2 regions of the Arthrobacter sp. JB02-1C genome follow, and region 2 is predicted to be linked to the other one. Evidence: riboswitches for the same ligand, from Rfam matches in the RefSeq annotation. Region 2 holds a riboswitch; the other holds the start of a gene.

Region 1 (4,412 bases), 870 kb from region 2:
CAATGCCTGGTCCTTCGAAACCCGCCAGATCCACGCCGGCCAGGAGCCGGACCCCGCTACCGGGGCGCGTGCACTGCCGATTTACCAGACGACGTCGTTTGTCTTCCCCAGCGCCGAGAGCGCTGCGGACCGTTTCGCCCTCGCCGAACTCGGCCCCATTTACACCCGGATCGGCAACCCCACCCAGGACGCGGTGGAGCAGCGGATCGCCAGCCTGGAAGGAGGGGTCGGCGCCCTGCTGCTCAGCTCGGGGCAGGCCGCGGGGACGCTCGCCATCCTTAACCTTGCCGAGGCCGGGGACCACGTGGTGGCCAGCCCCAGCCTGTACGGCGGCACGTACAACCTGCTGGCGCACACGCTGAAGAAGCTCGGCATCTCGGTGACGTTCGTCGCGGACCCGGACAACCTGGATCAGTGGCGGGCGGCCGTGCAGCCGAACACCAAGCTGTTCTTCGGCGAGGTGGTGTCCAATCCGCGCCAGGACGTACTGGACCTTGAGGGGGTCGCGGAGGTCGCCCACAGCGCCGGAGTCCCGCTGATTGTGGACAACACCCTCTCCACGCCGTACCTGATCCGGCCGATCGAGTGGGGCGCGGACATTGTGGTGCATTCGGCCACCAAGTACCTGGGCGGCCACGGCACCGCGATCGGCGGCGTGATCGTGGACTCCGGCAACTTCGACTTCGGCAAGGACCCCGAGCGGTTCCCCGGGTTCAACACCCCGGACCCCACCTACAACGGACTGGTTTATGCCCGGGACCTCGGAGCGGACGGCGCGCTGGGCGCGAACCTGTCCTTCATCCTCAAGGCGCGGGTCCAGCTGCTGCGCGACCTCGGGTCCGCGGTCTCACCGTTCAACGCCTTCCTGATCGCCCAGGGCATCGAGACGTTGAGCCTGCGGGTGGAGCGGCACGTCGAGAACGCCGGCAAGGTGGCGGCCTGGCTGGAGGCGCGTGACGACGTCGAATCGGTTGCCTACGCCGGGCTGCCCTCCAGCCCCTGGTATGAACGCGGCCGCAAGTACGGCCCGAAGGGTACCGGTGCCGTGGTCGCCTTCACCATCGCCGGGGGAGCAGAGGCGGGCAAACGCTTCGTCGACGCCCTTGAGCTGCACTCCCACGTGGCGAACATCGGCGATGTGCGCTCCCTGGTGATCCACCCGGCATCGACCACGCACAGCCAGCTGTCGCCCGAACAGCAGGCGGTCGCGGGGGTCCAGCCGGGCCTGGTCCGGCTCTCCGTGGGACTCGAGCACATCGATGACATCCTCGCCGACCTCGACGCGGGATTCCGCGCGGCCAAACTGGCCTGAGGTCATACAGCCGTCACAATCTTCGCGCTTGCCCGGCCCCGTTTCGTAGACTCGAGCCAGGTCATGAGTGCCAGTGACAGCCCCGGCTTGCTGGCCGGCAACCCTCCGCTTCCGGCGGGGTGCCCCGGGTGAAGACCTGGCCTGCCGGTCTGCTGACGGCGGGCAAGCGCGAAGTTAGGTCTGCACATGACGATTGCCGCCACCCGTACGGGTGCCTCAACCCACCCCGCCCACGCCGCCGTTCCGGACGGAACCCTGCGGTACCTGCGGATCGGCGACCTGGACCTGGAATCCGGCGCCACCCTGCCGGACGCCACCCTCGCCTACGAGACCTGGGGAACCCTCAACGCGGACGCCTCCAATGCCGTGCTGATCGAACATGCCCTGACCGGGGACACGCATGTCACCCGCGGCGCCGGCGCAGAACCGGGCTGGTGGGAGCAGTTGGCCGGCCCCGGCGCCCCGGTGGACACCGACCGCTTCTTTGTGGTCTCGATCAACATCCTGGGCGGCTGCTACGGCTCGACAGGACCCTCGACGCCGGCCCCGGACGGCCGTCCGTGGGGCTCGCGCTTCCCGTTGGTCACCCTGCGGGACAGCACCGCAGCCGAAGCCCGGCTCGCCGACGCGCTCGGAATCGAGAACTGGCACGCGGTGCTGGGCGGTTCCCTCGGCGGCGCGCGTGCCCTCGAGTGGGCTGTCAGCCACCCGGACCGGGTCCGGCGCTGCGCGGTGATAGCGGTCGGCGCCCGCAGCACCGCCGAGCAGATCGCCTTCGCCCAGGCCCAGACCCTGGCCATCCGGCAGGACCCGAATTTTAACGGCGGTGACTACTACGGAGGCACCGAGCCCCATGCCGGCCTGGCGCTGGCGCGCCGGATCGCCCACATCACCTACCGGTCCGCGGCCGAACTCGACGGCCGGTTCGGGCGCAATGCCCAGACCGACGAGACGCCCCTGACGGCCGGTTCGCTGGCCGGCCGCGGCCGCTACCAGGTGGAGAGCTACCTTGACCACCAGGGCAACAAGCTGGTGCGCCGGTTCGATGCCAACAGCTACATCGCCATTACCGAAGCCCTGATGAGCCACGATGTCAGCCGCGGCCGCGGCACCCTTGAGCAGGCGCTCTCCCGCACCACGGCCGAGTTCCTGGTCGCGGCCGTCGACTCGGACCGGCTCTACTTCCCGGCGCAGTCCCAGGAACTCGCCGGGGCCCTGCCCGGCAATGTGCCGGTGCAGCTGATCCGGGCTCCCATCGGCCACGACGGCTTCCTGACCGAGATCGGCCAGCTCGGCGGGCACCTGCGGGGCAACTTCTTCGCCTGACTTCTTTGCCTGGCTCTTTCGCCTGGCTTTTCCGCCAGATCGGGTGGGGGCGGCGCGGCCTGTGCATTTTTGCAGATGTGCTCTGCGGGAATGGTCGTTGAGCCTTCCGCGGCGGCAGTCCATACTCGTGGAGGATATCGCTGTGTGCCACACCACACACACCTCAGGTTCACAGGATGTCGACGGAGACATCGAAGGAGTCCCACATGAGTACGGAAAACACCGCCATACGGCGAACAGAAGAGCCCGACGTCAAGTCCTCGGGCCTGAAGAAGGTAGTTGCGGCCTCGATGGCCGGCACGGTGGTTGAGTGGTACGAGTTCTTCCTCTACGCCTCTGCCGCCACCCTGGTCTTCGGCAAGATGTTCTTCCCCAACTCCGGCACGGAGCTGGACGGAATCTTGGCCGCCTTCCTGACCTATGCGGTGGGCTTCGTGGCCAGGCCGATCGGCGGCATCGTCTTTGGCCACTTCGGTGACAAGTTCGGCCGCAAGCAGCTCCTGCAGCTGAGCATCATCCTCGTCGGTGTCTCCACCTTCCTGATGGGCTGCCTGCCGAGCTTTGCCCAGATCGGCTACTGGGCACCGGCCCTGCTGGTATTCCTGCGCTTCGCCCAGGGCTTCGCCGTCGGCGGTGAGTGGGGCGGCGCCGTGCTGCTGGTCGCCGAGCACAGCCCCAGCAAGTCCCGCGGCTTCTGGTCCAGCTGGCCGCAGTCCGCCGTCCCGATGGGCAACCTGCTCGCCACCGGCGTGCTCTTCATCCTGTCCTCCGTGCTGCCCGCTGCGGACTTCCTCAGCTGGGGCTGGCGGGTCGCGTTCTGGCTGTCCGCGGTGATCGTGCTGATCGGCTACTACATCCGTACCAAGGTCCAGGACGCCCCGATCTTCCTGGAGGCCCGCAAGGAGGTTGAAGAGGGGCAGAAGGGTTACGGCGTCGCCGAGGTCTTCCGCCGTTACCCCCGCGGCGTGTTCACCGCCATGGGCCTGCGGTTCGCGGAGAACATCCTGTACTACCTGGTGGTCACCTTCTCCATCACCTACCTCAAGACCGTGGTCCACGCCGACACCGCCCGGATCCTGCTGCTGCTGCTCATTGCGCACGCGATCCACTTTGTCGCCGTCCCGCTCGTCGGCCGGCTTTCGGACCGGTTCGGCCGCCGCCCGGTCTACATGGCCGGTGCCGTGCTCGGCGCCACCTGGGGCTTCTTCGCCTTCCCGATGATGGACACCGGGAACGATTTCATCATCCTGGCCGCCGTCATCATCGGCTTGCTCTTCCACTCGCTGATGTACGCCGGGCAGCCGGCCATCATGGCCGAAATGTTCCCCACCCGGATGCGCTACTCCGGCGTGTCGCTGGGCTACCAGGTGACCTCGATCGTGGCAGGCTCGCTGGCCCCGATCATTGCCGTCGCACTGCTGGGCCAGTTCAAGTCCTCGGTCCCGGTGGCTATCTACCTGCTGATCGCCTGCGTGATCACCATGGTGGCGGTGTACTTCCTCAAGGAAACCCGCGGGATCTCGCTGCACGACGTCGACGCCGCCGACGCGCAGGGCACTGCCGACCTGCTCGCCGCCGGCAAGAAGTAGCCAGCCCCACCAGCACCACTGCTGCCCGTGTCCGCGATCCGCGGACACGGGCAGCCGTCGTTTCCGGCGTCGGCACGGCGGTCCCCGACCTGGCCCTGAAAACCATGGAGGCCTTTCCGGAGCTCAGATCTGTTCGAGGAGCTGTTGGTAGAGCGCCCGGGTCCCCGGGCTGGGCGAAACACCAA
Region 2 (4,412 bases):
GGAACGTGGCCTGGCCGCCTTCCATCAGGACCACCTTGCCCTCGTCCAGCGCCTTGTTCAGCACAAAGGTGCTGTCGATAACCAGCGGGCGGAGGCGTTCGGCGAAGGACAGGAAGTAGTCCACGATCTCGTCCACCTCGATGTCGCGGCGGTTGTAGACCTTCACCAGCAGTTCGTTCTTCTGCCGCAGCGAGCCTTCGACCTTCTGCCGCAGGATGGAGGCGTCGAAGACGTCCTGGACCCGGATGCCGAGGCGGGCCACCTTGTCCATGTAGGCCGGGCCGATGCCGCGGCCTGTGGTGCCGATCGCGCGGCTGCCGAGGAAGCGTTCGGTCACCTTGTCCAGCACCTGGTGGTAAGGCGCCACGAGGTGGGCGTTGGCGGAGACGCGCAGCTTCGAGGTGTCCGCGCCGCGGGCCTCGAGGCCGTCGATCTCCTGGAACAGGGCCTCGAGGTTCACCACGCAGCCGTTGCCGATCACCGGGACCGCATTCGGGCTCAGGATGCCGGCCGGAAGGAGCTTCAGCTCATACTTCTCACCGCCCACGACGACGGTGTGCCCGGCGTTGTTGCCGCCGTTCGGCTTGACCACATAGTCGACTCGGCCGCCGAGCAGGTCGGTGGCTTTACCTTTGCCTTCGTCGCCCCACTGGGCTCCGACGATCACGATTGCTGGCATGGGATCCTCCCCCATTCGTTCGGGCCGGACTGCTGTGATCCACCGGTCAGTTCCACCGGGCGGTCACCGCAGCTCAACACCGTTCATGAGAATGCCCCGACTCTGCCGCTGTGCGCGGTACCACTACGATCTGTACCATCAACGCCAGAGTCCGGGGCTCTTACCACCCAAGTTTAGCCTGCGGACCTGCGCTGGTGTTCAATTAGGGTTTTGAGACCACTGTCCGGACCGCAGCTGAGAGAAAATTCCATGGATTCGCCCCACGACAAGGACCAGTTCCGGTCCCGCCTGAACCTCCGGGGCGGAAAGGACCGGCTCCTGCTCGTCGTGGCGCTGGGGATCCTCAGCGCCGTCAGCCCGATGGCGACAGATATGTACCTCGCCTCCATGCCGGGGATGGCGGCATTCTTCCGGACACCGACCTCCGCGGTGCAGCTGACCCTGACCACGTACATGGTGGGGATGGCGGTAGGCCAGTTCCTGCTCGGGCCCATTTCGGACGTGCTCGGACGGCACCGGTTGATGGTGGCCGGCAATGCGCTCTTCCTGCTCAGTTCGGTGGCGATCGCGCTGGCACCCAGCATCGAACTGGTCCTGGCCCTGCGCGCACTCCAGGGTGTGGCCGGGGCCGCCGGCGTGGTGATCGCCCGGGCCGTCGTCTCGGACCTGGCCGCCGGCCGGGCTGCCGCGAAGCTGTATTCGATGATGGCAACCATCACCTCCCTGGCGCCGGTCGTCGCGCCCCTGCTCGGCGGGGTGATCGCTACCGTGGCCCCATGGCAGGCAGTCTTCTGGGTGTTGACCGGCTTCGGCGGGCTGATGCTGGCCTGCTCTGTGCTGGTGGTCCCGGAAACCCTGCCGCCGCACCGCCGACGCCGCGGCGGCCTCAAGGCCGTGGCTGAGGCGTCCCGATCCGTGCTGGGCACCCCCTCCTTCATGGCCTACGCGCTGGCGTTCGGTTTCAGCTTCGGCACCCTGTTCTCCTACATTTCGGCGTCTTCCTTTGTGGTGCAGAACGTGCTCGGCTTCTCCGCCCTGGGCTACTCGGTCATCTTCGCGGTCAATGCCTGCGGCATGATCATCGGCGCGCTGGTCAACACCAGGTTGGTGGACCGGGTGGAGCCTGCCGTGCTCCTGCGGACTGCCATCGTGGTGATGTGCGCGGTGAATCTCGCGGGGCTGCTGCTGGTCCTGGCGGGCGTCACCGGCTGGACCACGCTGCTGCACCTGTTCCTCACCCAGTCCTGTCTCGGCTTCATCATGGGCAACGCCACGGCGCTGGCGCAGGGCCGCGTTCCCGGCCGGGCCGGGGCGGGCTCCGCGGTCCTCGGGCTCGTCCAGTTCCTCCTCGGCGGCCTCGTTTCCCCGCTGACCGGCGTGGCCGGGCAGCACAGCGCCACCCCGATGGCGGTGTCCATGGCGGTGTGCTCGGTCCTGGCGGCGGCCGCCGTCATCACCGGGCGCCGGTTAACGCGCTGAGCATCGCCGCGACACAATCCGGCGGCTATTTGCCACTCGCCGGTCCCTGCAATTAACTGGGACTGACCATCCCGAGCGGCCGAGGGACCTGGACCGTTGACGCCGCAGCAACCGGCCGGTCATGGCCTGCCTCCGGCGGTGCGGTGACTCCACGGTGCTACTGCCAGGACCGATGGAAGGAAACCGCGCCATGCCCCAGAACACCGACCACATCCGCGTCACCCATGCCGGCTCGTTGCCGCGCACCCCGGAGCTGATCGCGGCGAACGAGGCCAAAGAAAAAGACGGCGTCACCCCCGAGTTCCTGGATCTGCTGGAGACGTCCGTGGTGGACGTGGTGCAGCGCCAGAAGGACCTGGGGATCGACATTGCGAACGACGGCGAATACGGCCACGCCATGTCCAGCCAGGTGGACTACGGCGCCTGGTGGAACTACTCCTTCTCCCGGCTCGGCGGCCTGGAACCGACCGAGGTGGACCGCTGGTCCGACTCCCAGGTGCATCGTTCCTCACCCGGGCACATCGTCCTGACCTCCTTTCCGGACCGCCGCGACCGGCAGAAGTTCGGCGACGCCTACAACGACCCCACCTCCGGGATCCTTTCCCACCGCAGGAGTGTCACCCAGCCCAAGATCGCCGGGCCGCTGACCTACACCGGCCAGGACCTGGTGGCCTCTGACATTGCCAACCTCAAAGCCGGCCTGGCCGCGGCGGGCCTCGCCGAAGGGTTCATCGCGTCCCTCTCTCCCGCTTCCTGCGCCCGGGTGGCCAACGAGTACTACAAAAACGATGAGGAACTGCTCTACGCCTGCGCCGACGCCATGCGCGAGGAATACCAGGCCATCATCGCCGCCGGACTGACCGTCCAGCTCGATGACCCGTCGCTGGCCGAGAGCTGGGACCAAATCAACCCGGAGCCGAGCCTGGCCGACTACCTGAAGTTCATCCAACTCCGCGTGGAGGCGACCAACTGGGCCCTGCGCGACCTGCCGCAGGACCAGATCCGGCTGCATGTCTGCTGGGGTTCCTGGCACGGACCGCACACCACGGACATCCCGTTCGCGGACATCCTCGGCTCCGTACTGCAGATCAACGCCGGGGCCTACTCCTTCGAGGCGGCCAACGTCCGGCACGAACACGAATGGCGGGTCTGGCAGGACACCAAGCTTCCCGAGGGCAAGTCGATCATTCCGGGCGTGGTCTCCCACGCCACCAATGTCGTGGAGCACCCTGACCTGGTCGCGGACCGGATTGTCCGTTTCGCCGAACTGGTGGGCCGGGAAAACGTGATCGCTTCCACGGACTGCGGGCTCGGCGGCCGGGTCCACCCGCAGATCGCCGTCGCCAAGCTTGAGGCGCTGGGCGAAGGGGCACGCCGGGCCACCAGGCGGCTCTGGTAACCGGCGCGGGCACCGGCGCGGGCACCGGCGCGAAGATATCCCCGGGGTTCGCCGGACGCAGGGCTTGATAGACTGGTAACGGCCGACCACGCATCGGTCCACACCACATTTTCAACCACACCGGCCGTAGCGCGCCTTCTTTTGGCGTGCCCGCGAGCGATGCGGCAGCTTGACCAAACCCGCAGGAGACCCAGCAATACATGACAGCCCTGGCCACAGAAAATTTCCACGAACAGCTCCTCAGCCGCCGTTACGAAGCCAGTGTGGCGCCGGTAAACGAGTTGTGCGATACCCTGCAGGCGGCCAAAGCTGGCACCACAGTCCCCTACGTGGATCCCGGGCACGACATTGATGAATGCCGGATTATCAGCCTGCACTCGAACATCGGCACCGCCGACCCGTCCGGCTTCATCACCCCCGGCGACGACGAAGCGGTCACCCGGATGCTCGGCATCCAGTGGAAACTGGGCCTCCGCCCCGAGTTTGTCATGCCCTGGAACGTCCACCCGTGGCACGTGCCCGGGGAGCCCAACGGCAAGTTCACGCCGGACCAGATCTCGGCCGGCCTCAAGCCGTTGCTCAAGTTCCTGGCCCTGGTCCCGCGCGCCTCGGTGATCGTGGCGCACGGAACCGAAGCCAACCGGCTGGCGAACCTGCTGCTCAAGACCGAGGTGCCGATGATCTGGCGCCGCGGCCTGAAGACCTACAAGGTCCGCTCGCTCAGCGGCCGCGCGTTCGCCGGCACCCCGGCGCGGCAGGAACAGTACCTGGAAGAAATGCGCGTCGTCTACGCGGACGCGATGGCCCGCACGGGACTCGCCAAAGCCAGCTAGCGGCGGCGTAACCCAACGACGG

The links. Region 2 has a riboswitch for S-adenosylmethionine ahead of AC3ANP_RS07005 (cobalamin-independent methionine synthase II family protein). Riboswitches for the same ligand answer to the same signal wherever they lie in the genome.
Region 1: another riboswitch for S-adenosylmethionine. It lies ahead of metX (homoserine O-acetyltransferase MetX); the one in region 2 lies ahead of AC3ANP_RS07005 (cobalamin-independent methionine synthase II family protein).

What each region holds. Positions count from the first base shown of each region.
Region 1 covers NZ_CM173235.1:2,352,265-2,356,676, forward strand. The annotation lists gene AC3ANP_RS11075 (bifunctional o-acetylhomoserine/o-acetylserine sulfhydrylase) at 1-1,312, shown strand, start outside; SAM riboswitch class IV at 1,372-1,487, shown strand; gene metX (homoserine O-acetyltransferase MetX) at 1,499-2,638, shown strand; gene AC3ANP_RS11085 (MFS transporter) at 2,845-4,227, shown strand; gene AC3ANP_RS11090 (AfsR/SARP family transcriptional regulator) at 4,351-4,412, opposite strand, start outside.
Region 2 covers NZ_CM173235.1:1,482,930-1,487,341, reverse strand. The annotation lists gene AC3ANP_RS07015 (adenylosuccinate synthase) at 1-679, opposite strand, end outside; gene AC3ANP_RS07010 (multidrug effflux MFS transporter) at 929-2,158, shown strand; SAM riboswitch class I at 2,222-2,337, shown strand; gene AC3ANP_RS07005 (cobalamin-independent methionine synthase II family protein) at 2,349-3,557, shown strand; gene AC3ANP_RS07000 (uracil-DNA glycosylase family protein) at 3,758-4,390, shown strand.